Phaeacidiphilus oryzae TH49: one gene and its partner. The protein of the gene in region 2 interacts with the protein of the main gene of each other region in a pairwise test. Links are inferred from orthologs where the notes say so. Each region holds a gene or a part of one and is shown on either strand. Other genes may lie near its edges.

The links.
Region 1: the proteins of BS73_RS25835 (region 2) and ftsZ interact in binary tests that used the Escherichia coli proteins (3 or more experiments, as listed by UniProt). The link is inferred for Phaeacidiphilus oryzae TH49 from one-to-one orthologs.

Annotation. Positions count from the first base shown.
Region 1 is NZ_JQMQ01000005.1:5,615,944-5,630,973, reverse strand. What follows is about bases 11,789-14,749. They hold ftsZ (cell division protein FtsZ), read right to left. Parts: upstream 13,923-14,749; coding sequence 12,654-13,922; downstream 11,789-12,653. Other genes in these bases: BS73_RS28725 (cell division protein FtsQ/DivIB), read right to left, coding at 14,369-14,749; pgeF (peptidoglycan editing factor PgeF), read right to left, coding at 11,911-12,657; BS73_RS28740 (YggS family pyridoxal phosphate-dependent enzyme), read right to left, coding at 11,789-11,829. Outside these bases: BS73_RS28785 (Na+/H+ antiporter), read right to left, coding at 1-1,002; BS73_RS28780 (GNAT family N-acetyltransferase), read right to left, coding at 1,065-1,619; BS73_RS28775 (RluA family pseudouridine synthase), read right to left, coding at 1,624-2,562; lspA (signal peptidase II), read right to left, coding at 2,618-3,304; BS73_RS35605 (TraR/DksA family transcriptional regulator), read right to left, coding at 3,572-4,126; ileS (isoleucine--tRNA ligase), read left to right, coding at 4,765-7,941; BS73_RS28755 (DivIVA domain-containing protein), read right to left, coding at 8,457-9,755; BS73_RS28750 (YggT family protein), read right to left, coding at 9,828-10,112; BS73_RS28745 (cell division protein SepF), read right to left, coding at 10,293-10,907; more of BS73_RS28740, read right to left, coding at 11,074-11,788; more of BS73_RS28725, read right to left, coding at 14,750-15,030. UniProt on the Escherichia coli protein: Essential cell division protein that forms a contractile ring structure (Z ring) at the future cell division site. The regulation of the ring assembly controls the timing and the location of cell division.
Region 2 is NZ_JQMQ01000005.1:4,999,579-5,014,617, reverse strand. The notes cover bases 12,008-14,977. They hold BS73_RS25835 (rod shape-determining protein), read right to left. Parts: upstream 14,021-14,977; coding sequence 12,995-14,020; downstream 12,008-12,994. Other genes in these bases: ndk (nucleoside-diphosphate kinase), read right to left, coding at 14,328-14,759. Also shown: BS73_RS38895 (glycoside hydrolase family protein), read right to left, coding at 1-138; BS73_RS25890 (metallophosphoesterase family protein), read left to right, coding at 457-1,638; BS73_RS25885 (diadenosine tetraphosphate hydrolase), read left to right, coding at 1,747-2,220; BS73_RS25880 (hypothetical protein), read right to left, coding at 2,296-2,481; BS73_RS25875 (hypothetical protein), read right to left, coding at 2,589-3,218; BS73_RS25870 (TIGR03960 family B12-binding radical SAM protein), read right to left, coding at 3,488-5,437; BS73_RS25865 (CYTH and CHAD domain-containing protein), read right to left, coding at 5,474-7,366; rod shape-determining protein RodA, read right to left, coding at 7,474-8,682; mrdA (penicillin-binding protein 2), read right to left, coding at 8,784-11,036; rod shape-determining protein MreD, read right to left, coding at 11,084-11,836. UniProt on the Escherichia coli protein: Forms membrane-associated dynamic filaments that are essential for cell shape determination. Acts by regulating cell wall synthesis and cell elongation, and thus cell shape.

The DNA of each region.
Region 1 (15,030 bases), 620 kb from region 2 along the record:
CTCCTTGGAGCCGCGCCTGCGGTCCAGCCAGTTGGCCAGCCAGGCGCCCGGCAGCAGCCAGAGCAGCCGCACGCCGATCACCACGGCCAGCACGATCGAGGCGTCCCCGAGCATCGAACGCCACTCGATCCCGGAGCTGACCACGCTGGCCAGTTCCAGCCCGATCAGCCCGAAGGCGATGCCGTTGACCAGCAGCTCGACCACGTCCCAGAAGGCCGCCCCGCTCAGCCGGAAGCCCACGTCGTCGGCCTCCACCCGCTGGCCGATCACCAGCGAGGCGACCAGCACCGCGAGCACCCCGGAGCCGTGGAACTCGTCGGCGAGGACGTACGCGGCGAACGGCACCAGCAGGCTGATCGCCACCTGGAGGGTGGAGTCGTCCAGATAGCCCATCAGCTTGCCGGTCAGCCAGCCCAGGCCGATGCCGACGGCCAGCGCGACCACCGCCGAGAGCACCAGCTCCAGGGCGGCCGCGCCGGCGGAGAACTCGCCGGTCACCACGGCACCGATGGCGAGGCCGTAGACCACCAGCGCCACCACGTCGTTGAAGAGTCCCTCGGTCTCCAGGATGCCGAGCAGCCGGCGCGGCATCCCGACCTGCCCGGCCACCGCCGCCGCGGCGACCGGGTCGGGCGGGGAGACCAGCGCGCCCAGGGCGACCGCCGCGCCCAGCGGCAGTGCCGGGTGGATGCCGTGGAAGACCCAGGCCACCACCCCCGTGGTGACCAGCACGAGGGCGACCGCGAGCAGCAGGATGACCTTGGCGTTGGCCTTGAAGTAGCGCACCGAGGAGCGCTGCGCGGCGGCGTAGATCAGTGGCGGCAGGACCAGCGGCAGGATCAGGTCCGGTTCGACCGAGATGTTGGGCACGAACGGGAGCAGCGCCAGCACCATCCCGAACACGGTCATCAGCACCGGCTGCGGGATCCGGATCCGTTCGGAGAGGGGCATCGTGAACACCCCGGCGACCAGGATCGCGAAGAGAAGGCTGAGCTGCGCCATGGATCGGGAAGGGTTCCTCTCCGTGGTGTCGTACCTGCTGTGCCTGCCGCGCCCGGCAGAGTTCAGCTTGTCAGGACGCGGGTCATGGTGCGGTGCGGGATACCACCGTCCAGGTACTCGGGGCCGTGGGCGGCGTAGCCGAGCCGCTGGTAGAAGCCGATCGCGTCGACCTGGGCGTGGAGTTCCAGCTCGCGCGCGCCGCGCTCGACGCCGGCCCGCTCGATCGCGCGGACCAGGGCGGCGCCGAGCCCGGTGCCGCGGGCGCCGAGCCGCACGGCGAGCCGGCCGAGGAGGACGACGTCGTCCCGTCCGGTGAGGTTGTACGCCTGGTCGCCGTGGATCAGCCGGGCGGTGCCGAGCGGGGAGCCGTCGGCGTCCTCGGCGAGGAGGTGGACGCACCCGCCGTCGAGGTCGTCCCACTCGTCCTCCTCGGGGACGCCCTGCTCGACGATGAAGACCTCGCGGCGGATGGCGTGCACCACCGGCAGCTCCCCGGGCGCGATCTCGCGGATCCGGATCTCCGCGCGGGCGGCGGGCACGGCGGGCGCGGCCGGCGCGGCGGTGGTGGGGGTGGCGGTGGTGGGGGTGGAGGTAACGGATGTGGCGGGGTTCGGCACGGTGTCAGCTCTCCGAGGCGATGGCGTCGAGGGCGTGCTGGAGGTCGTCCGGGTAGGGGCTGTCGAACTCCACCCACGCCCCGTCGCCCGGGTGCTCGAAGCCGAGGTGGACGGCGTGCAGCCACTGCCGGGAGAGGCCCAGGCGCTTGGCCAGGGTCGGGTCGGCGCCGTAGGTGAGGTCGCCGACGCACGGGTGGCGGAGGGCGGACATGTGCACCCGGATCTGGTGGGTGCGGCCGGTCTCCAGCTTCACCGCGAGCAGCGAGGCCGCGCGGTACGCCTCGATCAGGTCGTAGTGGGTGACGGAGGGCTTGCCGGCCGCGGTCACCGCCCACTTCCAGTCGTTGCTGGGGTGCCGGCCGATCGGCGCGTCCACCGTTCCGCTCAGCGGGTCCGGGTGGCCCTGGACCAGGGTGTGGTAGCGCTTGTCCGGGACCCGGTCCCGGAACTGCTGCTTGAGGTTCGCGTACGCCAGCTCGGACTTGGCGACCACCATCAGCCCCGAGGTGCCGACGTCCAGGCGGTGGACGACGCCCTGGCGCTCGGCGGCGCCCGAGGTGGCGATCCGGTAGCCGGCCGCGGCCAGCCCGCCGACCACGGTGGTCCCGGTCCAGCCGGGGCTGGGGTGGGCGGCGACGCCGACCGGCTTGTCGACGACCACCAGGTGGTCGTCGTCGTGGACGATCCGCATTCCCTCGACCGGTTCGGCGACGACCTCCACCGGGGCGGCCTCGGCCGGCATCTCGACCTCCAGCCAGGAGCCGGCGGTGACCCGCTCGGACTTGCCCGCCTGGGCACCGTCCAGGGTGACCTTGCCCGATGCCGCGAGCTCGGCGGCCTTGGTGCGGGAGAAGCCGAACATGCGGGCGAGGGCGGCGTCGAGACGCTCGCCCTCGAGGCCGTCGGGCACGGGTAGGGACCGGATCTGCGGAACGGTGCTCACCCGGTCGAGTATGCCGGAGAGCTGGGACGTCCCGTCGCGGAGGTGGGCGGAGAGGTCAGCCCGCGGCTTCGGCGGAGGCCGCCCCGCCGGAGTCCTTGCTCTGTGCGGAGGGGCCGTCGGACTGCCCCGGCTGGTCGCCCGGCTTGCCGGCCTCGCGGTGGGTGGAGCCGTCCGGGTTGGTGCCGAGGAAGGAGAGCAGGACCACCAGGATGCCGCCGCAGACGATGGCCGAGTCGGCCAGGTTGAAGACCGCGAAGTGCTTCACCGAGATGAAGTCGACGACCTCGCCGCGGAAGACGCTCGGCCAGCGGAAGACCCGGTCGGTCAGGTTGCCGAAGGCGCCGCCGAGCAGCAGGCCGAGGGCGATCGCCCAGGGCAGGCTGTACAGCTTGCGGGCGAGCCGGCAGATCACCACGATCACGGCGGCGGCGATCGCGGTGAAGACGATGGTCATCGCCTGGCCCATGCTGAACGCCGCTCCGGAGTTCCGGATGACCTGGAACTCGAGGAGGTCGCCGATCACCCGGATCGGGTCGTGCCCCTCCAGCTTGGCGACCACGAGCATCTTGCTGCCGAGGTCGAGGAGGTAGGCGAAGGCGGCGACGGCGAGAAGGATGCCGATCCGGCGGCGCCGCAGTATGGCGCGGGACGCGCCGGCGGGGGGTGCCGGGGCGTCTTCGGGCGCCTGCTGATCCGAATCCGGTGTGCCTGGCGTACTGATGATGCGCTCCGCGAGACGTATCGGGTGGTGCGGCAAGGGTAGCGCGAGCGCGGTGCGCTGCGCGGGCGGCGGGCGCCGCGGGGCTGCGCCCCGGGGTTGTCGCGGCGCAGCCGCAAAACCCAGGGGCGCGGGGAACTGCGCGCCCGGCCGGCCACGGCGCCGCACCCGGCGACGGCGACTGGGTTGCAACCCACTCTCCGTTGCCGGGTGCGGCAGCCTGCCTGGTCGGCGGCGCAGTTCCCCGCGCCCCTTACTTGCGCCTTCGGCGCTGCGCCGGGGCGGGCGTGGTCAGCGGCGCTCCTGCTTCTGCTTGCACTCCACGCAGAGGCTCGCCCGGGGGAACGCCTGCATGCGGGCCTTCCCGATCGGGCCGCCGCAGGACTCGCAGGCGCCGAAGGCGACCGTGCTGAGGCGGGTGAGCGCCCGCTCCGTCTGCGCCAGCATGTCCCGCGCGTTGTTGGTGAGCGCCAGCTCGTGCTCGCGGGAGATGTTCTTGGTGCCCGCGTCCACCTGGTCATCGCCCGCCCCGTCGCCGGAGTCGCGCATCAGCCCGCTGATCGCCAGCTCCGCCGTGCGGATCTCCTCGCGCAGCCGGTCGGCCTCGCCGGTGAGCCCGGCGATCAGCTCGTCGATCTCGGTCTGGGTCCAGGGGTCCTCCCCGGGACGGACCGGGAGCGCCGCCGGATCCGACGGCCGCTCGGCGAGCGGCTGGGCCGGGGCGGCGGCGCCGGAGGAGGCCGCTCCCGCGGCCGTCCTCCCGGCACGGGCGCCGGTGGCGGCGCGTGTCGTACGACTGCGCGCCGTCGGCCTGCTCGTGCTGGTACTGGTCTTGCGCCGGGTCACGGTCCCCTCCCCCGGGTCGACCAAAGGCGTCCCCGCACGGCCTGCCGCGCAACCGCTCATTGCCTTGTCCGCCATGGCTTTTCACGACCCCTTAGACGACTTCGCACTGGCTCCGGACACTGCTGAACGCCGCGCAGCGATGCGCGACGCAGTGCCGGAACGATAATTCGTTGGAAATCGCATCACAACGAGACATACCGGACATCCCCCTAGCCATCCGTGGCGGGCATCCGGCAGGCCCCGTCTGCGACCTGACGAGTTTGTGCCCAGATCGTGACCCGATAATCGCCCCGAGTCACGATCATCGGACGGCGCGTCAGGCGCACGCCCCGCGCACCTGTAGACTGCCCGTGCGAGGCGTGGATGGGGAGGAGTACCTCCGAACGCAGCCATGAGCGACCCGGGGACGGTGTGAGCCCGGGGGCGTGCGCGGGCGGGAAGATCACCCCGGAGCCGTCGGAGGAAAGCCCCGCCCGGGGCGAGTAGAACCGACCGCAAACCCCAATGAGGGGGCCGTGACCGGGCATCGGCCCGTATCGCGGTCAAGGAGGGTGGTACCGCGGGCCCGCCGCTGCAGGAGCGGTGTTCTCGTCCCTCCGTCGGAGCAGAGTTCGTCCGCCGGAGGAAGATCAGCGCCCATGACCACCAGCGACCCGACCCCCACCCCCAGCGGTCCCGGCTACCGCGCCGTTCCGGCGCAGGTCGACCTGCCGGAGCTGGAGCACGGCATCCTCGCCTTCTGGGAGCAGAACAAGATCTTCCAGCGCACCCTGGAGGAGACCGAGGGGCGTCCGGAGTGGATCTTCAACGAGGGCCCGCCGACCGCCAACGGCATGCCCGGCGCCCACCACATCGAGGCCCGGGTCTTCAAGGACGTCTTCCCCCGCTACCGCACCATGAAGGGCTACCACGTCCCCCGGAAGGCCGGCTGGGACTGCCACGGCCTGCCGGTCGAGCTGGCGGTGGAGAAGGAGCTCGGCTTCAGCGGCAAGCCGGACATCGAGGCCTACGGCGTCGCCGAGTTCAACGAGAAGTGCCGCGAGTCCGTCTCCCGGCACGTGGACGCCTTCCAGGCGCTGACCCGCCGGATGGGGTACTGGACCGACCTGGACAACGCGTACTGGACGATGAACCCGTCCTACGTCGAGTCGGTGTGGTGGTCGCTCAAGCAGATCTTCGACAAGGGGCTGCTGGTCCAGGACTTCCGGGTGGCCCCGTGGTGCCCGCGCTGCGGCACCGGCCTCTCCGACCACGAGCTGGCCCAGGGCTACGAGACCATCGTCGACCCCTCGGTGTACGTGCGGTTCCCGCTCACCTCCGGCCCGCTGGCCGGGCAGGCCGCGCTGCTGGTCTGGACGACCACGCCGTGGACCCTGGTCTCCAACACCGCCGTCGCCGCCCACCCCGAGGTGCGCTACGTGGTGGCCACGGACGGGAACGAGAAGGTGGTCGTCGCCGAGCCGCTGCTGGCGCAGTCGCTCGGCGAGGGCTGGACCGCCACCGGCGAGTCCTTCACCGGCGCCGAGATGGAGCGCTGGACCTACCAGCGGCCGTTCGAGCTGATCTCCTTCGACTCCCCCGCCCACTTCGTGGTCAACGACGGCTACGTCACCACCGAGGACGGCACCGGCCTGGTCCACCAGTCCCCCGCCTTCGGCGAGGACGACATGCGGGTCTGCAAGTCCTACGGTCTGCCGGTGGTCAACCCGGTGCTGCCCGACGGCACCTTCGAGCCCGAACTCCCGCTGGTGGGCGGCAAGTTCTTCAAGAAGGCGGACGAGGACCTGGTCGCCGACCTGGACGCGCGCGGCCTCCTCTTCAAGCACCTGCCGTACGAGCACAGCTACCCGCACTGCTGGCGCTGCCACACCGCGCTCCTCTACTACGCGCAGCCGTCCTGGTACATCCGGACGACCGCGGTCAAGGACGAGCTGCTGCGGGAGAACGAGCGGACCAACTGGTTCCCGGAGACGGTCAAGCACGGCCGCTTCGGCGACTGGCTGAACAACAACATCGACTGGGCGCTCAGCCGCAACCGGTACTGGGGCACCCCGCTGCCCATCTGGCGCTGCGGCGAGGGCCACCTGACCTGCGTCGGCTCGCTGGCCGAGCTGGGCGAGCTGGCCGGCCGCGACCTGACCGACCTGGACCCGCACCGGCCGTTCATCGACGACGTGACGTTCACCTGCCCGGCGGCCGGCTGCGCCGAGACCAGCGTGCGCGTCCCCGAGGTGATCGACGCCTGGTACGACTCGGGCTCGATGCCGTTCGCCCAGTACGGCTACCCGTACCGGAACACCGAGCTGTTCGAGCGGCGCTACCCGGCGCAGTTCATCTGCGAGGCGATCGACCAGACCCGCGGCTGGTTCTACACCCTGATGGCGGTCGGGACCCTGGTCTTCGACCGCTCCTCGTACGAGAACGTGGTCTGCCTCGGGCACATCCTGGCCGAGGACGGCCGGAAGATGTCCAAGCACCTGGGCAACACCCTGGAGCCGATCCCGCTGATGGACCGGCACGGGGCCGACGCGGTGCGGTGGTTCATGGCCGCCGGCGGCTCCCCCTGGGCGGCCCGGCGGGTCGGGCACGGGACGATCCAGGAGGTCGTCCGCAAGACCCTGCTGACCTACTGGAACACCGTCGCCTTCCAGGCGCTCTACGCCCGTACGGCGGGCTGGGCGCCGAGCGCCTCCGACCCGGCTCCGAGCGAGCGGCCGGTGCTCGACCGCTGGGTGCTCAGCGAGCTCAACCAGCTGGTCAAGGAGGTCGACGCGGCGCTGGAGAACTACGACACCCAGCGCACCGGCAAGCTGCTCTCCGGCTTCGTCGACGACCTCTCCAACTGGTACGTCCGGCGGGCCCGGCGGCGCTTCTGGCAGGGCGACCCGGCGGCGCTCGCCACCCTCCACGAGGCCGTCGAGACGGTGACCCGGCTGATGGCGCCGCTCACCCCGTTCATCACCGAGCGGGTCTGGCAGGACCTGGTGGTGCCGGTGGCGCCGAACGCCGCCGAGTCCGTGCACCTGGCCGCGTACCCGGAGGCCGACGAGACGCTGGTGGACCGCTCGCTGTCGCAGCAGATGGCGCTGGTGCGACGGCTGGTCGAGCTGGGGCGGGCGACCCGGGCGGAGTCCGGGGTCAAGACCCGGCAGCCGCTCAGCCGGGCGCTGGTCTCCGCCCAGGGGTACGAGGCGCTGGGCGAAGAGCTGCGGGCGCAGATCGCCGAGGAGCTGAACGTCGAGCGGCTGGAGTCGCTGGCCGAGGTCGGGGGGTCGCTGGTCGACACCACCGCCAAGGCGAACTTCCGGGCGCTGGGCAAGCGGTTCGGCAAGGGCGTGCAGGACGTGGCCAAGGCGGTCGCGGCGGCCGACGCGGCGGCGCTGAGCGCGGCGCTGCGGGAGTCGGGGGCGGCGGAGGTCCTGGTCGGCGGCGAGACGGTCTCGCTCTCCCCGGAGGAGGTCTTCATCACGGAGACCCCGCGGGAGGGCTGGGCCGTGGCCAGCGAGGCGGGCGCGACGGTGGCGCTCGACCTGGCGGTCACGCCGGAGCTGCGGCTGGCGGGGCTGGCCCGGGACTTCATCCGGCAGGTGCAGGAGGCGCGGAAGGGCAGCGGTCTCGAGGTCGCGGACAGGATCGTGCTGCGGTACCGGGCGGCGTCGCAGGAGACCGGCGAGGCGCTGGCGGCACATTCCGCGCTGATCGCGGAGGAGGTGCTGGCGGTGGAGTTCTCCGGCGCGGAGGGCCGGCCGGACTGGGCCGAGCGGGAGTTCTCCGACGAGGGGCTCGCGGTGTCCTTCTGGCTGCGCAAGGCGTAGCCACTGGGGCGGGGCGGGGCCGGGGTATCTTGCGCCTCGCCCCGGCCCCGCCCCTTCCCGTTTCCCGGGGCTGGCCGCCCCGGACCCCGCCTGGCCGCCCCGGGCGCAGCGCCGCAGTCCGGGTACGGAGCTCGGGTTGCAACCCGGTGGCCGTTGCCGAGTGCAGCGCCGCGGCCGCCTGGGCGCGCAGTTCCCCGCGCCCCTTACCCGCGCCTGCGGCGCCCCGCCCCGGGCGCAGCGCCGCAGTCGGGTACGGAGTTCGGGTTGCAACCCGGTGGCCGTTGCCGAGTCCAGCGCCGTAGCCGCCTGGGCGCGCAGTTCCCCGCGCCCCTTACTCGCGCCTGCGGCGCCGCGCCCGGGGCGCTACCGGGCACGTCCCGCGGCAGAGTCGCTGATGTCACAGCCCCGCGCCTCATACTCGCGCCTGCGGCGCTGCCTCGCGGCGGTACCGGGAACGCCGAAGCGCCCCGGCCGGGGAGGCCGGGGCGCTTCGGTGAGGGGTCGGGGCGACGTCCTCAGCTGTCGTTCTCCTCGTCGATGAGGAAGCCGCGCATCGGCGTCGGGGCCTGCTGCATCGGCTGCGGAGGCTGCGGGCGGACCGCCGCCATCGGCTGGGTCATGGTGGGAGCCATCTGCTGCTGGCCGCCACCGGTCGGGCCGCCGCCGTTCTGGGCGCCGACGCCGCCGCGACCGTTGCCGCCGGCCGCCCCGTGCTGCTGCGCGGAGGAGCCCGCGCCGGAGAAGCCGCCGAAGCTGGGACCGCCGTTGCCGCCCGCGTTCGGGCCGGAGGCCGAGCCGCCGCCGAAGCTCTGGTTGCCACCGAAGGTCTGGCCGCCCATCGGGGACGCTCCGACCGGAGACATCGACGACATGGACGAGGCCGCCGGGGGCAGCGAGGCGGTGGCCGGGGTGCGCGGCGGGGCGAGCGAGTCGTCCGCCTGGTTCTCCAGCTGGCGCAGCTGGGTCTCCAGGTAGGACTTCAGCCGCGTGCGGTACTCGCGCTCGAAGGCGCGCAGGTCCTCGACCTTGCGCTCCAGCGTGGCGCGGGCGGACTCCAGGGAGCCCATCGCGACGCGGTGCTTCTCCTGCGCGTCCCGCTCCAGCGCGTCGGCCTTGGCGCGGGCGTCCCGCTCCAGACCCTCGGCGCGGCTGCGGGCCTCGCCGACGATCTTGTTGGCCTCGGAACGCGCCTCGGCGATGGCCTGGTCCGCGGTCTGCTGCGCGAGGGCGAGCACGCGGGAGGCGCTGTCACCGCCACCCTGCTGCTGCTGCGGCAGGTGGGGCTGCTGGTGTTGCTGGTGCTGCTGAAGCTGCTGCTGGTGCTGCTGACCAGGGCCGCCCATGGGGCCGCCCATCGGGCCCGGACCGTGGTGGCCGGGACCGCCGGGGCCGCCCATCGGGCCGGGGCCGTGGCCGCCGGGGCCGGGCAGCTGCGGGGCGCCCGGAAGCTGGGGCGGGCCGGCCAGCTGCGGCGGGCCGGGGTGGCCCATCTGCTGCGGCATCTGCGGCATCGCCTGGGTCGGCTGCCCGGCCTGCTGGCCCGGGGCCGGCGGGCCGGATATGGCGGCGGGGACGGGGGCACCGCCCGGACGCTGGTGCTGGTCCTGCGGTTCGGGCTTGCGCTGCTGGTTCTGGGCGGCCGCACGGCTCGCCGCGGCCAGCTTGGCGCGCAGGTCCTCGTTCTCCCGCAGAAGCCGGGTCAGCTCCGCCTCGACCTCATCGAGGAAGGCATCGACCTCGTCCTCGTCATAGCCCTCGCGGAGGCGGACGGTCGTGAACTGCTTGTTCCGAACGTCCTCGGGGGTCAACGGCATCTCTTCACCTCAACGTGATCGTCGGCACAACGGCGGGCTGCTCGGTTTCTGTGCATCGCTTCGGTCATTCGGTCACAGCCCGCCTACGACGGAGATCAGGATCCAGACAATGATCATCAGTACGAAGAAGGACAGGTCGAGCGCCACGCCCCCGAGACGCAACGGCGGAATGAACCGCCGCAGAAGCTTGAGTGGCGGGTCCGTCACGGTATAGGTGGATTCAAGCACGACCACCATGCCCCGCTTCGGCCGCCAGCCGCGGGCGAACTGGAACACCCAGTCCACCACCAGGCGGAACAGCAGGAGGATCAGGAAGACCTCAAGCGCGATGTACACGACTTCGAGGAAGACGTTCATCGCTCACCCCTCTCCCTGCTCCGCCCGTGGGTTCCACCCGCCCGCGGAATCATAAGCTGCCTTGCTGCCTTGCTGTCGGTCTGTCAGTTTGACGCTGCGCGTCCGGCTTTGGCCCCTCGCGGTTCCGCAGTCCTCGATGTCTGACGAACCACGCGGGTTGATCGTTCCGCAGCGCCGGGGTCAGCTCTGGTTGAAGAACCCACCCTCGGCGATACGGGCCTTGTCCTCCGCCGTGACATCGACGTTAGCAGGAGACAGCAGGAAGACCTTCTGTGTCACCCGCTCGATGCTTCCATGCAAGCCGAAGACCAGTCCAGCCGCGAAGTCTACGAGGCGCTTGGCGTCGATGTCGTCCATCTCCGTCAGATTCATGATCACCGGTGTACCTTCGCGGAAATGCTCCCCGATGGTCCTGGCCTCGTTGTATGTGCGTGGGTGCAGCGTGGTGATGCGGTACGCGTCCCGTTCCGAGCTGGCCTTGGGCATGATCACCGATGCGCTCTTCTCGATGTGGCGGCGTTCTGGTGTGATGGATGACACGGGAGCCATCCTGGGCGATTCGCTACGAACCGGGGCAACTGCGGCACTTGGGGCGGCGGCCACCGGAGCGGGCGCGGCCGCGGGGCGCGGCTGGGCGGCCGGCTGCTGCTGCGGGATCTCCTCGGTCGGTCCGGTGCGCACCGGCTCCGGCTCGGGACCGTAGTCCTCGTCGTCGGGGTCGTACCCCTGGCCGTCGTAACCATCGTCCTCCACGAGGCCGAGGTAGACCGCCATCTTGCGCATTGCGCCGGCCATACTCCTGTCCTCCGCTCTGTGGTGGATCGGCTCCGTCACCGGCACAGACCCCGCCCCGGCAGGGGCGGTTCCCACGATCCACGGTTAGCTGCCCCACATCCGATGGGGCATCAAGTTGTCTGTTTTGTACTGGTCTGTCAGTAGTCTGATCTTCTAACCGGTGACGTTACCCGAGGGGCGGGCGCACGCCGAGTACCGCGCTCCCGACGCGCACATGTGTCGCACCAGCAAGAACGGCCTCCTCAAGGTCACCGCTCATGCCAGCCGAAACCATCGTGGCAGTCGGATGCGCCTCCCGTACGGCGGTTGCGATTTCCGCCAACCTCTCGAACGCGGCGCGCGGATTACCGGCATACCGGCCGACGAGCGGTGCGACAGCCATCACACCGTCAAGTCGCAGTCCTGGTGCGGCAGCAAGGGCATCGGCGAGTTGTGCGACTTCGTTCGGAGCGGCTCCGCCGCGATGGTGCACGGGGTCGCCCTCGACGGCCCCCTCCTTCTCCAGTGCGACCTGCACCAGGCAGCCGAGAGGCCGTTCGCGCCCGCTCTTCTCCACCGCGTTCGAAAGGGCCTCGACGAGCCGGAGGCGGTCCACGGAATGCACTCGGTCGGCGTAACCCGCCACCGAACGCACCTTGTTGGTCTGCAATTGGCCGACGAAATGCCAGCGGAGGGGGAGATCAGCGGTCGCCGCGGCCTTGCCTGCGGCCTCCTGGTCGCGGTTCTCGGCGACCTCGGTCACCCCGAGCGAGGAGAGGAGGCGGACGTCGGAGGCCGGATAGGTCTTCGTCACGACGATGAGCGCGACCTCGTCGCGGGGGCGGCCGGCGGTGTCGCAGGCCTCGTCGATCCGCCGCCGCACGGCGGCGAGGCTGCCGCGCAGCTCCGCGAGGCGCGCGGCGGGGTCCCTGTCGGGTGTCATCTCACTCACAGTGCAAGGATTTTCGCATGCGCGCGCGATTCCCGCGCCATGCGGGCGCCCCGGAGCCGGTGGGGATCCGCCTCAGGGAGCCAGCCACACATAGGACGCCAGACGCCCCGTCGCGGAGGCCCGCCGATAGGAGAAATACCCCTCGGATTCCAGGGTGCACACCGGGGAGAGCCGGATGTCCGCCACCCCGGCGGCGGTGAGCTGGGCCCGGACACCCGCCGGGATGTCCAGTGCGGCCGTCCCCCAGGAGGTGGTGGACCACGCCGCCGGCACCGCCTCCGCCACGGCCGCCCGCAGCTCCGCCGGCACCTCGTAGCAGCGGCCGCAGATCGCCGGCCCGGTCCTGGCCACGATCCGGCCGGGCCGCGCGCCCAGCGCCACCATCGCCTCGACGGTGGCCGGGACGACCCCCGCGGCCAGCCCCGGGCGCCCGGCGTGGGCGGCGCCCGTGACGCCCGCGTCCGGGTCGGCCAGCAGGACGGGGGTGCAGTCGGCGGTCAGCACGGCCAGCGCCAGACCGGGACGATCGGTGACGATTCCGTCCACCTCGGGCGCGCTGCCCTCGGGCTGACGCTCGGTCACCACGGCGACCTCCCGCCCGTGCACCTGGTTCATCCAGACCACGGCCGCGGGGTCGAGGCCCAGCGCCGAGGCCGCCCGACGCCGGTTCTCCCGTACCGCGGCCGGCTCGTCGCCGACGGCCCCGCCGAGGTTCAGCTCCCCCCACGGCGAAGTGCTCACCCCGCCCCACCGGTTGGTGGCGGCGAAGTGAGCACCTGCGAGGTCGGCCCGCTCCCCGATCACTTCGGGCGCGGTCACTTCAGGAAGTCGGGGACGTCCAGCTCCTCGGCCGGGGTGTCCACGTACGCCGGGCGGGACGGCGGGACCGCCGGCTGCGGCGGGACCGGGCCGGCCACCGGCTCGACCGGGCGCGGGCTCGCCGGGGGCTGCGCCGGCTGCTGCTCCTCCGGCCGCGGCACGCTGCCGAGGGTGTACGAACGGGAGGCCGAGGCTCCGCCGGCGGCGGTCGAGCCGGCGCGCTCGTACCCGTTGCCGCGGTCGGCTCCCGCGCCGGCGCCCCGATCGCTCTGCGAGCGCTCCGACTTGACCACCGGGTCGCGCTGGATCGCCGGCGGCTGCCCGCCGTCGAAGCCGGCGGCGATCACGGTCACCCGGACCTCGTCGCCGAGGGCGTCGTCGATCACCGCGCCGAAGATGATGTTGGCCTCCGGGTGCGCCGCCTCGCTGACCAGCTGGGCGGCCTCGTTGATCTCGAAGAGGCCGAGGTCGGAGCCGCCGGAGATGGAGAGGAGGACGCCGCGGGCGCCGTCGATGGACGCCTCCAGCAGCGGCGAGGAGATGGCCATCTCGGCCGCCGCCTTCGCCCGGTCCTCGCCGCGCGCCGAGCCGATCCCCATCAGCGCGGAACCGGCGTCCGACATCACGGACTTGACGTCCGCGAAGTCCAGGTTGATCAGGCCCGGGGTGGTGATCAGGTCGGTGATGCCCTGGACACCGGAGAGGAGGACCTGGTCGGCCGAGCGGAACGCGTCCAGGACCGAGACCTGGCGGTCGGAGATGGAGAGCAGCCGGTCGTTGGGGATGACGATGAGGGTGTCGACCTCTTCGCGCAGCTGCGCGATGCCGTCCTCGGCCTGGTTGGCCCGGCGCCGGCCCTCGAAGGTGAACGGACGGGTCACCACGCCGATCGTCAGGGCGCCCAGCGAGCGGGCGATGTTGGCCACGACGGGCGCGCCGCCGGTGCCGGTACCGCCGCCCTCGCCCGCGGTGACGAAGACCATGTCGGCCCCCTTGAGGACCTCCTCGATCTCCTCCCGGTGGTCCTCGGCGGCCTTGCGGCCGACGTCCGGGTTGGCCCCCGCGCCGAGGCCCCGGGTGAGCTCCCGGCCGACGTCCAGCTTGACGTCGGCGTCGCTCATCAGCAGCGCCTGGGCGTCGGTGTTGATCGCGATGAACTCGACGCCCTTGAGCCCGACCTCGATCATCCGGTTGATGGCGTTGACGCCGCCGCCGCCGATGCCGACGACCTTGATGACTGCGAGGTAGTTCTGCGGTGCTGCCACGTCGAAGGCCTCTCGCCTCGGATGTTCTATGCCGTCCGGTCCCCCGTGATGGAGCCGGATCGGCAGTTGCCGACTGGGGCGGGAGTCCCGACCCGGACCCTAACCCTGAGGTTTAGGGTTATGCCTACTCAGGTGCCCTGCTCCAGCACGCTTGTTGGTACAGGACAGTAGGTCGCGGCAAGAGTCCGTAGCAACGGACACGCCGAGTCTCCCGTTTTTTCTTGAGCCTATGTGATCAATGACCCGTATGCGTACCCGGGGTGACTGACAAGACTCGGGGAGCCACCCCGGTCCCGTCAACACCCCGCCCGTCCACTGGCACATGCCGCCTCACCAGGCAATCGTGCCAAGGGAGTTGGCCTTGCCTTGGCACAATGGCAACAGATCGTGCCCGGTCTTTCCGAGGTGTCGCGAACACTCGGGAAAGTCCATTCGAGGACGTCCGCTCAGCCTCCGACGGCCGGCGCGTCCGGAGCCGATACGTCGTAGAACGTATTCCGAACGGAGGACTTCTGACTGCGCATCAACGCGGTCAGCACCTGCGCCTTGCGCGAACCCGCCGCCGGGCTCCCCCACTTGACCAACACCCCGCCGGGCAACCGCAGTTCAATATCGTCATATGAACGGACTTCTACGGACGAGGCTTTGCCGCGCACCGCGGCCGGCAGATCGCCCGCCACCCGCACCGCTCCGTCCACCAGTTCCCGCTCCGGGATGACGTCCAGCTCGTTCCGGCCCGCGGCGGTCAATTCCATCCGGAGCACCGGGATTCCGGCCGGCGGCCGGTCCTCGGTGGCGAACCGCACGCCGGTGGAGTCCACCAGCGCGTACCGGCCGGCGCTCCCGGCCCGGCCGGAGTCCAGCGCGGCCACGGCGGTACGCCGCACCACCGCGATTCTGAGCCCGGTCGGCCACCCCCGGGAGACCGTCACCGAGGCCACCCGGGGCAGCCTCGCCACCCGCTGCCGGATGGCGTCGGTGCCCACCCGGGGCAGCGGGGTGCCGTACGGCGGGCGGGCCGCGGCCAGCACCTGGGCCCGCGTCAGCCCCGGGCCGGTGCCGGAGACCGCGACCGAGTCCAGGGCCAGCAGCGGCGAGAGGAGGACCG
Region 2 (15,039 bases):
GGAGGCGGGGGCGGAGACCGGCGCGGTCGCGGAGACCGGCGCGGTCGCGGAGACGGGAACGGTAGCGGTAGCGGTAGCGGTCGCGGGAGCGGGGACGAGGAGGGCCGCCGGCGCCAGCCCGAGCCCTCCCAGCCACACGGCGACCCGCCGCCGGCGACGGCCGCAGCCCTCGCCCCGTCTCCGCCCCTGCCCTTGCCCCTGCCCCTGCTCCTCGCCCTCTCCCCCACGTACGCGGACACGCGGAAACGAATCGCTCACCGCCTCATCCTCATGCAGGCCACCGCGCGAGGCGCGGTCTTCCACGCCGGGGCTAACCCGTCCGGACGCGGCGAGAAGCGCAGCGCTCGGGTAGGACCGCGCCCAGAGTTCACCGAACCGACAGGACGAGTTTGCTGCAACTGTTTAGGGCGACTAATTAGTCTCCGTTGGCCAAGTCCCCGTCTAAGGACTCCTCACATGAGACGTGCCACCAAGCTCTCCTCCGCCGCTCTCGGGCTGGCCCTGCTCGCGGCCACCGGAACCGCCGTCGCCGCCGCGAACCACGGCGACGACGACTGGCCGTACGCCCAGCACAGCGCGGCCTCGGCCACGGCCGCGGCCTCGTACACCTTGGCGGCCGTCGGCGACATCGCATGCGAGCCCGACGACGCCGAGAACGCCGCCAACCCGGCCTCGCTCAAGTGCGGAAGCGCCACCCTGGGCGGCATGAGCGCCGAGTTCGCCACCGCGAAGCAGGCCCAGGCCATGCACCCGGACGCCGTGGCGCTGCTGGGCGACGAGCAGTACCAGGTCGGCAAGCTCACCGACTTCGAGCAGTCCTTCGAACAGGCCTGGGGCGGCCTGAAGATGCTCGAGCGCCCGGCGCCGGGCAACCACGAGTACTACCCGTACACGAAGAAGGGCGACAACGAGGCCGGCCAGAACGGCGCCGGCTACTTCGGCTACTTCAATGGCCACGACCAGGCCGGCACGCCGAACGCCCAGGGCCAGGCCGGCGACGACACCGCCGACGACCAGGGCTGGTACTCCTACAACCTCGGCAACTGGCACATCGTCTCGCTCAACGCCGAGTGCGACTCGGACGCCTTCAAGCACGACTGCTCCACCACGGACGGCGGCCTCCTCGCCCGCGAGACCCAGTGGCTCTCCCAGGACCTGGCCGCCAACCGGCACCCCTGCACCATCGCCTACTGGCACCAGCCGGCCTTCAGCGCCACCACCGCCTCGACGGCCACCGTGCCGGCCTCCGCCCCCGGTGCGGGCGGCGTCGAGGGCGGAGCCACCGACGCCTGGTGGAAGCTCCTCTACCAGCACCACGCCACGCTCGTCCTCAACGGCCACGAGCACGCCTACGCGCGGCTGCGCCCGATGAACCCGGCCGGCCAGTACGACCCGGCCCACGGCATCCCGGAGTTCATCGTCGGCTCCGGCGGCGAGGCCCTCGACACCCTGGCCGGCACCCCGGGCCACTACGACAACCCCAACGTGGTCACCGCCCAGGCCAGCGCCTTCGGCGGCATGAAGCTCACCCTCAAGCCGCACAGCTACAGCTGGGACTACCAGCCGGTCCAGCCCGGCCCCGGCTTCGACTCCACATCCCTCCAGTACAGCGACTCCGGCACCGGCACCTGCCACTGACCCCGAAAACGCGCTCGCCGGCGCCCTGACGACCTCGGCGAGCGCGTCCCGTCCCTGCGCTGGAGGGCTCTTCCCGATCGCGCGGACATGAGGCTAGGGTCGCCGGTCATGGCCGACGACTGGCGCAGGGACCGGATCGGAAGCGCGCTTCGGGGCGCGAATCCCACTGTCCTGGCCAGGTTGACGGCAGGGTTCGCGGTCATCGGTGACGTGCAGTTCCTCCCGGGATACGCGGTCCTCCTGGTGGATGACCCCTCGGTGCAACGGCTCTCCGAGCTCCCGAAGCCCAAGCGGCTGGCCTTCCTCGCCGACATGGAGAAGCTGGGAGCGGCCGTCGAACGCGCCTGCGGCAGGCTGGACCCGGCCTTCCGCCGGATCAACCTGGAGATTCTGGGAAACGCCGACGCCTTCCTCCACGCCCACGTGTGGCCCCGCTACGATTGGGAACCAACTGCCCTCATACGCAAGCCCGTCTGGCTGTACCCCACCCAGCGGTGGACCGACCCGCGCTACGCCCTCGGCGCCCACCACGACGGCCTGCGCCAGGCGATCACCGAGGAACTGACCCGACTGACCACCTGACCAGCTGACCACCTGACCGCTGGATGAACGTCCACGACGGCGAGACGTCCCGGGAGCGCTGGGAGTCACGAGGGCTTAGAAGTCGTGGCGTTCCTCTATGAAGCTGCTCTTCTCTCCCCGGATATGGTGCGGTTTGGGCTGCCGGAACTTGTATACGAGCCCCCACCCACCAAGCCCCATCAGCAGCCAGGGCACCCAGGCGACGTCGAACCCGAACTTGATGAAGGCTCCTGTCAGAATCATGCCGACATAGATCCACATAGCAACCTCCCCGACTGACTCCACGGCCAGAATCGCCGATCCGACAGGGGCCTCCCAGGGCCTGAGGCCCCCAGCCCGAGTGCCAACCGGGCCCGGACCTCCCGCCGTCACCGCCTCCCGCTCCGGTTCTCCTTGGAGGTCGACGCCGACGGCTGGGTGACGCGACAGATTCCGAGTCCGGCGCGCTCGGCGATCTCCGCGTCGAAGATGACGAGCACGTCGTCGGTGCCCAAGTGGAACGGCCCCGGTCCGTCAGGCCCGTGAGTGGCCGAGCGGCCAGCAGCGACCCACACCTGACCGGTGGCGCTCCGCAGGTGGATGGCCGCCGGCACCGGAGTCGGCGCGCCGTGCTCCTCGCCGCACCACTGGATGCGGCACGACTCGATCGGGGCGGACACCATCCCGGCCCAGAGGGGGTGATCCGCGACCGCGACGCGTGCCGACCCACCCGGCTCGTCGATGTAAGAGAGGAACTCGCGCATAGGCGCCGAGTGGAGCTCGACCCCGTAGTAATCGAACGTGCTGCCCCACACGGCCGAATAGGTATGGCCGTCGTCCATGACCAGCTCGACGCCCATCGTGGGTTCGTGCCACGCGCCGTAGTCCCACGCGTCGGGATCGGTGCCTTCGTCTCCGGCCATCAGCACGAAGTAGGCGACCGCGACGACGGTTCGGCCGCGCAGGCTGGCGACGAGCCGCTCGTAGCTGTCGGAGGTCAGGCGCGGCGCGGTACTCACCGGGACATCCTGGCGCTGACACCCCGACTTCGACGAGCCGATTTCCGTCACCGCAACCGCCGAGGCCACGCTTCCGCCAGCCGCGAGCGAACTTCAGACCCACTCGATCCGGCTGCGGATGTGTGGGCGCTCGCCGGACTGCGGCAAAGGCCGAGCGGGCCGCCCAGGCCGGCGTGGCTCGGCGGGCTTTCCCGCGCCCAGCGCAGCCAGAAGCGCGCTCGCCTCGGCTTCGGTCGCCTCGGCGAGCGCGTCCTGGGGCAGTTGCGACGTCAGCTATCGGCGCTGCTCGGGCCGCTGTTCACGACCGCGAGGGGGAGCAGCTTCTTGCCGGTGGGGCCGATTTGGATTGTCGTGTCCATTGCAGGACAGACGCCGCAATCGAAGCACGGGGTCCAGCGGCAGTCCTCGACCTCTACCTCTTCGAGGGAGTCCTGCCAGTCCTCCCAGAGCCAGTCCTTGTCGAGGCCGGAGTCGAGGTGGTCCCAGGGGAGGACCTCCTCGTAGGAGCGCTCGCGGGTGGTGTACCAGTCCACGTCGACGCCGGTGCCGGCGAAGGCCTGGTCGGCGCAGGACATCCAGCGGTCGTAGGAGAAGTACTCGCGCCAGCCGTCGAAGCGGCCGCCGTCCTCGTAGACGGCGCGGATGACCGCGCCGACGCGGCGGTCGCCGCGGGAGAGGAGGCCCTCGACGATGCCCGGCTTGCCGTCGTGGTAGCGGTAGCCGATGTTGCGGCCGTACTTCTTGTCGGCCCGGATCTCGTCGCGGAGCTTGATCAGGCGGGCGTCGGTCTCCTCGGCGGAGAGCTGCGGGGCCCACTGGAAGGGGGTGTGGGGCTTGGGGACGAAGCCGCCGATCGAGACCGTGCAGCGGATGTCGTTGTGCCCGGAGACCTCGCGGCCCTTGGCGATGACCTTCTTGGCCATGGAGGCGATCTCGAGGACGTCCTCGTCGGTCTCGGTGGGGAGGCCGGCCATGAAGTACAGCTTGACCTGGCGCCAGCCGTTGCCGTAGGCGGTGGCGACGGTCCGGATCAGGTCCTCTTCGGAGACCATCTTGTTGATGACCTTGCGGATCCGCTCGGAGCCGCCCTCGGGGGCGAAGGTGAGACCGGAGCGGCGGCCGTTCCTGGTCAGCTCGTTGGCCAGGTCGATGTTGAAGGCGTCGACGCGGGTCGAGGGGAGGGAGAGGCCGACCTTGTCCTCGGTGTAGCGGTCGGCGAGGCCCTTGGCGATGTCGCCGATCTCGGAGTGGTCGGCGGAGGAGAGGGAGAGGAGGCCGACCTCCTCGAAGCCGGTGGCCTTGAGGCCCTTCTCCACCATCTCGCCGATACCGGTGATGGAGCGCTCACGGACCGGGCGGGTGATCATGCCGGCCTGGCAGAAGCGGCAGCCGCGGGTGCAGCCGCGGAAGATCTCCACGGACATCCGCTCGTGGACGGTCTCGGCCAGGGGGACGAGGGGCTGCTTCGGGTACGGCCACTCGTCGAGGTCCATCACGGTGTGCTTGGAGACCCGCCACGGGACGCCGGGGCGGTTGGGGACGACGCGGGAGATCCGGCCGTCCGCCAGGTACTCGACGTCGTAGAAGCGGGGGATGTAGACCGAGCCGGTCCTGGCCAGCCGGAGGAGGAGTTCGTCCCGGCCGCCGGGGCGGCCCTCCAGCTTCCAGGTCCGGGTGATGTCGGTGATGTCGAGGACCGCCTGCTCACCGTCGCCGACGACCGCCGCGTCGATGAAGTCGGCGATCGGCTCCGGGTTGAAGGCCGCGTGTCCGCCGGCGATGACGACCGGGTCGTCCTCGGTGCGGTCGGCGGCGTTCAGCGGGATGCCGGCGAGGTCCAGCGCGGTCAGCAGGTTGGTGTAGCCGAGCTCGGTGGAGAAGGAGACGCCGAAGAGGTCGAACTCCTTCACCGGGCGGTGGGCGTCCACCGTGAACTGCGGGACGCCGTGCTCGCGCATCAGCGCTTCGAGGTCCGGCCAGACGCTGTAGGTGCGCTCGGCGAGCACGCCCTCGCGCTCGTTGAGCACCTCGTAGAGGATCATGACGCCCTGGTTGGGCAGGCCGACCTCGTACGCGTCCGGATACATCAGGGCCCACCGCACATCGCAGGAGTCCCAGTCCTTGACGGTCGAGTTGAGCTCGCCGCCGACGTACTGGATCGGCTTCTGGACGTGCGGGAGGAGGGCCTCCAGGCGCGGGAAGACCGATTCGACAGGCATGAGGGTGGACTTTCGTTTCGGTACCGGGGTGACCACTCAGGATACTGCCTCGGCGACCGCCTCCCGGACACGGTCCCAGAGGGCGGGCAGCGCCTGCTCGGCCGCGGCCGCCCGTTCCGCCTCCCGCTGGTGGAGTACGCCGTAGGTGAACGCGTTCTCGCCGGACCGGTGCGCCTGGAGCGCGAGTTCCCGGAGGGCCTCGCGGGCGACGCCGGAGTCGTGGTGCTCGCCCAGCAGCTCCTGGAGGTCGCGCATGGCGTTGCGGTACCGCTTGGCCGGGCGTCCGAGGGCGGGGACGGCGGCCTCGGCGGCGTAGCGGGCGCGTTTGGCCGCCTTGCGGGCGTCGTGGAGGGCGGTGTCTCGTTCCGGGTCGCCGGACGGCAGGTCGAGGGCGTGTTCGACGCGCTTGCCGACCCGGCGGTACTCGGCGGCGAGCACCTTGTGGAGGCGCTTCGGCGCGGGCCGGTGGGCGGCCGGTTCGAGCAGCGGGGGCTCGGCGAGGAGGGCGTCCAGGCGGTCCAGCAGGGCGAGGTGGCGGGGGTGGTCCAGGGCGGCGACGGCTCGGCGGCGGGTGCCGGAGCGGCGGGCGGCGTCCCAGATCCGGATCCGGCTGCGGAGCGGGCCGAACAGCAGCGGGCGGGGGAGCTCGGCGGCGGCGGCGCGCAGCCGGTCGGCGAGCACCTCCTGGTCCCGGTCGGCGCCCAACTCCACTCCCAGCAGCCGTAGTTCGTCGACCAGGAGGGCGGTGGCGGACGGGTCGAGGACGCTGCTGTAGGCGCGGAGGGTGCTGCGGAGCCGGCGGGCGGCGACCCGCATCCGGTGGACGGAGTCCGGGATGCGGCGGCGGACGGCGGGGTCGAGTTCGACCAGGGCGTGGGCCTGCTCGGCGAGGTAGGCGAGGAGGACGTCGGCGGTGGTCGGGGCGCCCGCGGGGGCCTGGGCGCGGCGGCCGTCGGAGGCGGCGGCGGGCTTGCGGGGGGTGGTGCGGGGGCGGACCGAGGAGGTGGTGAGGCGGCCCCGGAGGGCGCGGGCGAGCTTGGACGGGGAGCTGCTGCGGCGGAGTTCGCCCTCCTGGGTGAGCCGCTCCTCGACGGCGTCGAGGAGGGCGGTGTCCCCGCCGGGGCCCAGCTCCACCTCCACCTCGGACCATCTGAGGGGCAGCGCCGCCGCCTCGGGGGTGCCGCGCGGATCGGCGGAGACGTCGGCGGTGACCTGGTCGACGGTGATCTCGGCGAGGACGGTGCCGTCGGCGGCGCGAAGGGTGCGCGGGGTGCGCTGGGTGCGGATCCGGACGGCGGGGATCAGCGCGTGGTTGCGGGTGTGGGCGCGGACCAGGGAGGCGAGGGCGCGGGGGACGATGGGGTTGGCGTGGTCCCGGTCGGTGGGGTCGGCGAGGGCGGCGGGGAGGACGCCGTTGCGGGCGGCGGGGACCCGGAGCTCCTCGCGGGTGTCGGTGCCGAGCGGGAGCTTGAGATGCCAGCCGTCCTGGTCGGGGCCGTCGCCGACGCGGTGGCGGAGGGTGATGCCGGCGGCGGCGAGCCGGAGGTCCGGGGTGTCGTAGTAGAGGGCGTCCAGGGAGCGGTGGGGCTCTTCGCGGACGGTGCTCACGCCGGGGACCGTGCCGAGCTCGGGCAGTTGGGGGAGCTGCGGGGGGTGAGCCGGCTGCGCGGGCTGGGGCGGCGGGGACTGCTGGGGCGGCTGGGGCGGCGGGGACGGTTCGTGGGGCGCGGAGGGATCGGCGGGCTTCAGGTGCTTGCCGTGCTTCCGGCGCTTGGGGGCTGGTGGCGGGGTCGCCGCGGGGTGATGGGGGTGGCGGCGGGGTTCGTACTTGCGCTCGATCTCCGCAGCCGCAGCCGGGGGCGCGGGGGCGCGCGGGGGGTGCTCGGGTTCGCGTGCGGCGGGGTCGGTGCCGGATGCGATCGTCGCCATGGTGTCGAGCGTGCCTCAGTCGCCGCGGCGGCGACAGTGGTTGTGGCGGAGGTTTTCTGGAGAGGGCTCGACTGGGAGGGTGGGCTCCTGTTTTCGGCCCCGGACGGCTACGCCGAGACCGGGCGGAGGACGCGGACCGACTGGAGGAGGCCCACGCCCACCCAGACCGCGAACATCGAGGAGCCGCCGTAGCTGACGAAGGGCAGGGGGATGCCGGCCACCGGCATGATGCCGAGGGTCATGCCGATGTTCTCGAAGCCCTGGAAGGCGAACCAGGAGGCGACGCCGGCCGCGACCAGGGTGCCGTAGAGGTCGCCGGCCTGCCGGGCGATGCGGCAGGCCCGCCACAGGACCACGCCCAGGATCAGGATGATCACGCCGGCGCCGACGAAGCCCAGCTCCTCCCCCGCCACCGTGAAGACGAAGTCGGTCTGCTGCTCGGGGACGAACTGGCCGGTGGTCTGCGAGCCGTGGAAGAGGCCCTTGCCGAGCAGCCCGCCGGAGCCGATGGCGATCCGCGCCTGGGCGGTGTTGTAGCCGACGCCGGAGGGGTCGAGGCTCGGGTTGGCGAAGGCCGCGAAGCGGGCGATCTGGTACTGCTTCAGGATGTGCAGCTGGACGACGGCGAAGGCGCCGATCGCCCCCACCGCGACCAGTCCGGCCAGCCACTTCTTGGGGGCGCCGGAGACGCCGAGGACGCCGAGCACCAGGACCACCATCACCATGGTCGAGCCGAGGTCGGGCATCAGCAGGATGACGCCCATCGGGATGGCGGCGAGGATCAGCGAGTGGAGGACGGCGCGGTCGTCGGGGAACTGCCGCTCCCCCGCGTCCACCCGGGCGGAGAGGAGGGTCGCCATCCCCAGGGTGATCGCGATCTTGACGAACTCGGAGGGCTGGATGGAGAAGCCGCCGCCGAGGACGATCCACGAGTGGGCGCCGTTGACGGTCGAGCCGAGCGGGCTGAGGACGGCGAGGACGCCGAGCACGGCGAAGGCGTAGATGAACGGGACGGCCGTGCGCAGCCGGCGCGCCCCGACGCCGATGATCACCGCGCACAGGCCCATCCCGATCACCATGTTGATGACGTGGCGGACCAGGAAGTAGCTGCTGTCGCCGTGGTTGATCGCGGTGCGGTCGCGGGTGGCCGACCAGACCAGCACCGAGCCGATCAGGGAGAGCGCGGTGCAGGCGGCGAAGAGCACCCAGTCCAGCCGGTAGAGCACCGAGCCGCGGGCGAGCAGCCGGCCGACCGCTCCGCGCTGCGGCGCGAACCGCGGGTCCCGGTAACTGGTCGTCAGTCCGGTGCCGGTCATGGCAGTTGGCTTTCTGGTCGGAGGTGCTGGTCGGAGGTGCCGGGCCGGAGGGCGCCGCTCGGAGGTGCCGGACGCGGGCGCCCCGCGGGGACGCGGCCGGGTCAGTACACGGCCGCGCTGCCGGTCGGTACGGAGCCGGCGCCGCGGCGGTCCGGCGGCAGCGCCCAGACGGCGGCCGGGACGGTGCCGGGCGCGCCGGCCGGGGCCGTCGTGTTGAGGTACTGGGCGTGGGCGCTGACCGACCGGTTGAAGGCGGCCTGCTGGGCGGCGGTCACCGAGCCGTCCGGGTGGAAGGTCGGCAGCTGCTTCTGCGGGGTCGGCAGCAGGGCCTTCTTGGGGTCGATCGAGCCGTCGGACTGGACGCCGTAGAGGGCGTTGTAGATGTTGCGGACGGCCGGGCCCGAGCCGCCGGAGCCGGTGCCGCCCTGACTGATCATCATGACGACGGCGTAGTCCTTGGTGTAGGTGTCGAACCAGGACGTGGTCTGCTTGCCGTAGACCTCCGCGGTACCCGTCTTGGCGTGCAGCGGGATCTTGTTCTGCGGCCAGCCGCCGAACTTCCAGGCCGCGGTGCCGCTGGTGACCACGCCCGCCAGGGCGTTGTCGATGTACTGCAGCTGCTGCCTGCTGTCCGGCAGCCTGCCCTGGGCGACCGGGGCGATGTTCTTGACCACCTTGCCGGTGGGCGAGACCACGGCCTTGGCCAGGGACGGCTGGTAGAGGGTGCCGCCGTTGGCGAGGGCGGAGTAGATCCGGGCCATCTGGATCGGCGTCACCAGGGTGTCGCCCTGGCCGATCGCATAGTTGACCTCGTCACCGGCCCGGACGTACTTGAAGTCGGAGCAGTCCTGGCGGGCGATCTGGGTGAGGTAGTCGTTGTTCTTCGCGGACGCCTGCTTGCACCAGGTGTCCTTCATCGCGTCCCAGTAGTCCTGGTGCCACTTGCGGTCCGGCACCCGGCCCTTGACCTCGGACGGCAGGTCGATGCCGGTGGGCTGACCCAGGCCGAACTGGTGGGCGGCCTTGAAGAGCCAGTCCTTGGCGTTCTTGCCGTACAGGCCGCCGTCCTTCTTCCACTGCTGGTAGGCGATGTTGTAGAAGACCGTGTCGCAGGAGACCTCGAGGGCCTTGGAGAGGGTGATCTGGCCGAAGTTCTCGCCCTCGAAGTTCTTGAAGACCTGCCCGCCGATGTTCATCGACGAGGTGCACGGAAAGGTGTCGCTCTCCGTGTAGCCGGCCTCCATCGCGCCCGTGGTCGAGATGACCTTGAAGGTCGAGCCGGGCGCCGCCTGCGCCTGGATGGCCCGGTTCAGCAGCGGGTAGTCGGAGGAGGAGCTGGTCAGCTTGGCGTAGTCCTTGGCGGAGATGCCGCCGGTCCAGATGTTGGGGTCGTAGGTGGGCTCGCTGGCCATGGCGACGATCCGGCCGGTGTGGACGTCCATCACCACCGCGGTCCCGGAGTCGGCCTTGAAGTTCTCGTGGGTGACGGGGTCGTAGGTCTTCCGGAGGGTCTGCATCGCCTGGTTGAGCTGCTTCTCGGTGACCGCCTGGACCCGGGCGTCTATCGAGGTGACGAGGTCGCTCCCGGGCTGGGCGGCGGTGCCGCCGGCGTCGCCGATGACCCGGCCGAGGTTGTCCACCTCGAGGTTGTTGGTCCCGGTGGTGCCGCGCAGGTCGGAGTCGTAGACGGACTCCAGGCCGGCCTGGCCGATCGAGTCGGTCGCGGCCAGCTTGGCCTTGCCGGTCTTGTTCGCGGTCGCCTGGACCTGGTCCTGGGTCACCGGGGAGAGGTAGCCGAGGATCTGGGCCGCGTTGGCGCCGGACGGGCCGGGATAGGCGCGGACCGCGGTCGGCTCGGCGGTGACGCCGGGGAAGTCCTCCCTGCGCTCCATGATCTGCATGGCCTGCTGGGTGGTCGCCTTGTCGGTGACCGGGATCGGCTCGTACGGGGAACCGTTCCAGCAGGGCTGCGGGGTGTTGGCGTCGCAGAGCCGGACCTTGTTCTCCACGTCCTGCGCCTTCATGCCGAGCACCTGGGCGAGCCGGTCCAGGACCGCCTTGCCGCCGTCCTTGGCGGTGAGCAGCGAGGTGCGGCTGACCGAGACCACCAGCTTGGTCTGGTTGTCGGCCAGCGCCACGCCGTTGGCGTCCAGGATCTGTCCGCGCACGGCGGGCACGGTCACCTGGCGGATCTGGTTGGACGCCGCCTGCTGCTGGTACTGGGCCCCGTTGCGGATCTGCAGGTACCAGAGCCGTCCGCCGAGGGTGGCGAGGAGGGACAGCACGACCACCTGAAGGACGACCAGACGGAGGGTCACCCGCTTGGTGCGGCCGGTCTCCGGGATGTTGCTCACGGGTTCTCACTGCCTCCCGAGGAATGGACGGTCTGCGCGGCCGGCGGTCAGAGACGCTTGCCGGGTCGAACCATGCTGCTGCTGGTGCCGGCGCGCTTGCCGGAGGCGCCGGAGCGGCCCTTGCCGAAGCCGGGCACCGTGCCGAGGCCCGCGATCCCGCCGGTGCGGGTGCCCTCGCCGCCGAACATCGCCCGCTCGCGGCGGCGGAAGGAGGCCGCGCCGAACAGCCGCCCGGCCAGGCCGCCGGAGCGGCCGGAGGGGCCGCCGGCCCCGGAGTCGGCGGCCTGGGCCACCGGGTCCGTCTCCACCCTGCGGGCCAGCGCCATCACCCCGGGCACCACGAACGGGGCGAGGATCACGTCGTAGAGGACGGCCGTGCCGATCAGCCCGCCGAGGCCGACGTGCCGGGCGGCGGTGTCGCCGACCAGGGCGCCGACGCCGGCGTAGAGGAGGGTGGCGGTGAAGGCGGCGACCGCGACCAGGGCGAGCGGGGTGAGGACCGAGCGGATCTGCCCGCCGGGCGGCTTGAGCAGCCCGGCGGCGTAGCCGAGGAGGCACAGCACCAGGGCGTAGCGGCCGACGGCGTGGTCGGAGGGCGGCGCGAGGTCGGCGAGGAGGCCGGCGCAGAAGCCGGTGACGCAGCCCCCGGTGGGGCCCCAGACCAGCGCGAGGGCCAGCACCACCAGCAGCATCAGGTCCGGCACGGCGCCGGGGAGCTGGAGTCTGGCCAGCACGCTCACCTGGATGACCAGGGCCACCACGACCAGGACGGCGGCGAGCAGGATGCGGTTGATCCGCATGAGCCTGACTTCCTCTCTTCGGGCGCGGGGCCGGGGGCGTGGGCGGGCTGCGGCGTCGGCTAGTGCGTCGGGGAGGCGGTGGGGGTCGCGCCGCCGACCGCGCCGGCGGTGGTGGTGCCGGTGCCGGAGGAGCTGGGGGTGGCGCCGCCGCTCGGGGTCGCGCCCGGGGTCGCGCCCGGCGAGCCGCTGGGCGTGGCGCGGGGGCGGCCGGGGCCGGCTTGGCGGGCTTGGCCGGGAGCACCGCGTCCCGGGGGTCGGTGCGCGGCGGCTGGATCACCACGCCGACCAGGTCCAGGGCGGTGAAGTCGACGAAGGGCTTCACCAGGACGGTGCGGGTGAGCGAGCCGGGCGTGTCGTTCACCTTCTCCACCGTGCCGACCGGTACGCCCGGCACGAACGGCTTGTCGCCCTGCGAACCGAAGGTGACCAGTCGCTGACCGACCTTCACCTTGGCGTTGCCGTTGAGGAGTTCGACCTTCATCGGGCCGTCGCCCTGGCCGGTGGCGAAGCCGATCTCGTTGCTGCCCTCCAGCCGGGTGCCGACGGTGAACTCCGGGTCGGAGGCCAGCAGCACCGTGGAGGTGCTGGGGCCGACCGTGGTCACCCGGCCGACCAGCCCCTGCCCGCTGATCACCGTCTCGTCCCGCTGGATGCCGTCCTCGCTGCCGACGTCGAGGGTGACCGTCCAGGAGAAGCCCTGGGCCGCGCCGATCGCCACCACCTGCGCGGCCTTGATCGTGTACTGGCCCGCGCCGGCCACCCCGAGGAGCTGCTGCACCTCCGAGTTCCTGGTCCGGGCCAGGTCGGAGGAGGCCAGCCGCTGCTTGAGGTCGGCGTTCTGCCGCTCCAGGGCCTGCAGCCGGGCGTTGTGGTCGCCCGAGTCCCGGATCGCCCGGATCGTGTTGCCGACCGGGTCGACCGCCCCGGCCACGGCTCTCTCCGCCGGGCCGAGGACGCCGGCGGCGGCGTCCCGGGCACCGTTGAGCGGGGACGTGTCACCGCCCCTGATGTCCACGGTGATCAACGCGAAGGCGATGGCCACCAGCAGGACGAGCAGAAGCCTGCTCTCTCGTGTGTCCCTCACGGCGCTCGGCTGGGCCCTTCTCGTGGTGCGGAAGTGCTGCGGTTCCTTGCTGCCGCCCGTCTTCTGACCTCGCGTCAGCGACGGGGCTGGGCGTCCAGCACCTGCTGGAGCGCCTCGAACTCCTCGACGCACTTGCCGGCACCGAGGGCGACCGAGTCCAGCGGGTCCTCCGCGATGTGCACCGGCATGCCGGTCTCGCGCCGGAGCCGCTCGTCGAGACCGCTGAGCAGAGCCCCGCCCCCCGTGAGAACGATGCCGCGGTCCATGATGTCACCCGCCAGTTCCGGCGGGCACTGGTCGAGGGTGGTCTTGACGGCGTCGATGATGCTGGCGACCGGCTCCTCGATGGCCTCCCGGACCTCGGCCGCGGAGATCACCACGGTCTTGGGAAGGCCGCTGACCAGGTCCCGGCCGCGGATCTCGCTGTGCTGCTCCTGCTCGCCGTCGAGGGCGGCCGCGGAGCCGATGGTCATCTTGATCGTCTCGGCCGTCCGCTCGCCGAGCAGCAGCGAGTACTCCTTCTTGATGTGCTGGATGATCGCGTTGTCCAGCTCGTCGCCGGCGACCCGGATGGACTGCGCGGTGACGATGCCGCCCAGCGAGATCACCGCGACCTCGGTGGTGCCGCCGCCGATGTCCACCACCATGTTGCCGGTGGCCTCGTGGACCGGGAGGGCGGAGCCGATCGCGGCCGCCATCGGCTCCTCGATGATGTGCACCTGGCGCGCCCCCGCCTGGGAGGACGCCTCGATGACGGCGCGGCGCTCGACTCCGGTGATCCCGGACGGGACGCAGACCACGACCCGCGGGCGGGCCAGGTAGCGGCGCTTGTGGATCTTCAGGATGAAGTACCTGAGCATCCGCTCGGTGATCTCGAAGTCGGCGATGACGCCGTCCTTCAGGGGCCGGATCGCGATGATGTTGCCGGGGGTGCGGCCGATCATCTTCTTCGCCTCGGCGCCCACGGCGAGGATTCCGCCGGTGGTGGTGTTCACCGCCACCACCGACGGCTCGTTCAGCACGATCCCGCGACCCCTGACGTACACCAGCGTGTTGGCGGTGCCGAGGTCGACAGCCATGTCACGACCGATGAACGACATGTTGTTCGCCATGGGATGAGGGGGCCTTCCCGAGCTCGAGTATGGGGGGACGCGGCGGTACGCGGAGGAGGTGGGTCCGAACCGCCTGACGGGCCGTCACAAAGCCATGCCGGACAGCCCGACCGGAGGTCGGCGGGGAGCGGTGTGGACCGCCTCCATGGTAGCCGCGCCGGTTGGTGGATCACCCGCGCACTCCCTGCCATTGTCGGCGGACGCGGTGAGATCTCCACACATTTGGACGCTCGTGTCGGTACCCGGGTTCCCGGCCACAAAACCGCCACCAGCTCGGAAGTCGCCCGACGGAGCGTCAGGCGCGGCCCGGGAAGAAGACCTTGATCTCCCGTTCGGCGGAGTCCACCGAGTCCGAGGCGTGGATCAGGTTCTCCCGGGTGATGGTCGCGAAGTCGCCGCGGATCGTGCCGGGGCCGGCCTCCAGCGGGTTGGTCTTGCCGGCCAGCGCGCGGATCCCGGCGATGACCTCCTCGCCCTCGACGATCATGGCCGCGGTCGGGCCGGAGGACATGAACTCGACCAGGGGCTCGTAGAAGGACTTGCCGACGTGCTCGGCGTAGTGCCGCTCCAGCACCGAGCGGTCCAGGGTGCGCAGTTCGAGCGAGGTGATCCGCCAGCCGGCCTTCCGCTCGATCCTGGCGATGATCTCGCCGATCAGCCCGCGACGCACCGCGTCCGGCTTGAGCAGCACCAGGGTGCGCTGGGCGGAGGAGTTCTGCGAGGACACGTGCGGGCTCCCGGGGGGTGCGATCCGACATCTGACAGCGATGATCGGTGAGCCTATCGCCCCCAGCTCAGAGCGCCCGGGCGAGGGGACACCCTGCCGGGCCGGCCGGCAGCGGAGGTGGGTCAGCCCTCGGCCTGGGGCCGGCTCGCCGGGGCGAGCCGCTCCGGCTGGTCCGGCTGGTCCGGCTGGTCCGGCTGTTCCGGTCGGTCCGGCTGGTCCGGGTGTTCCGCCTGGTACTTCTCGTAGGCCGCCATCCGGGCCGCCTTGACCCGGTCGGCCT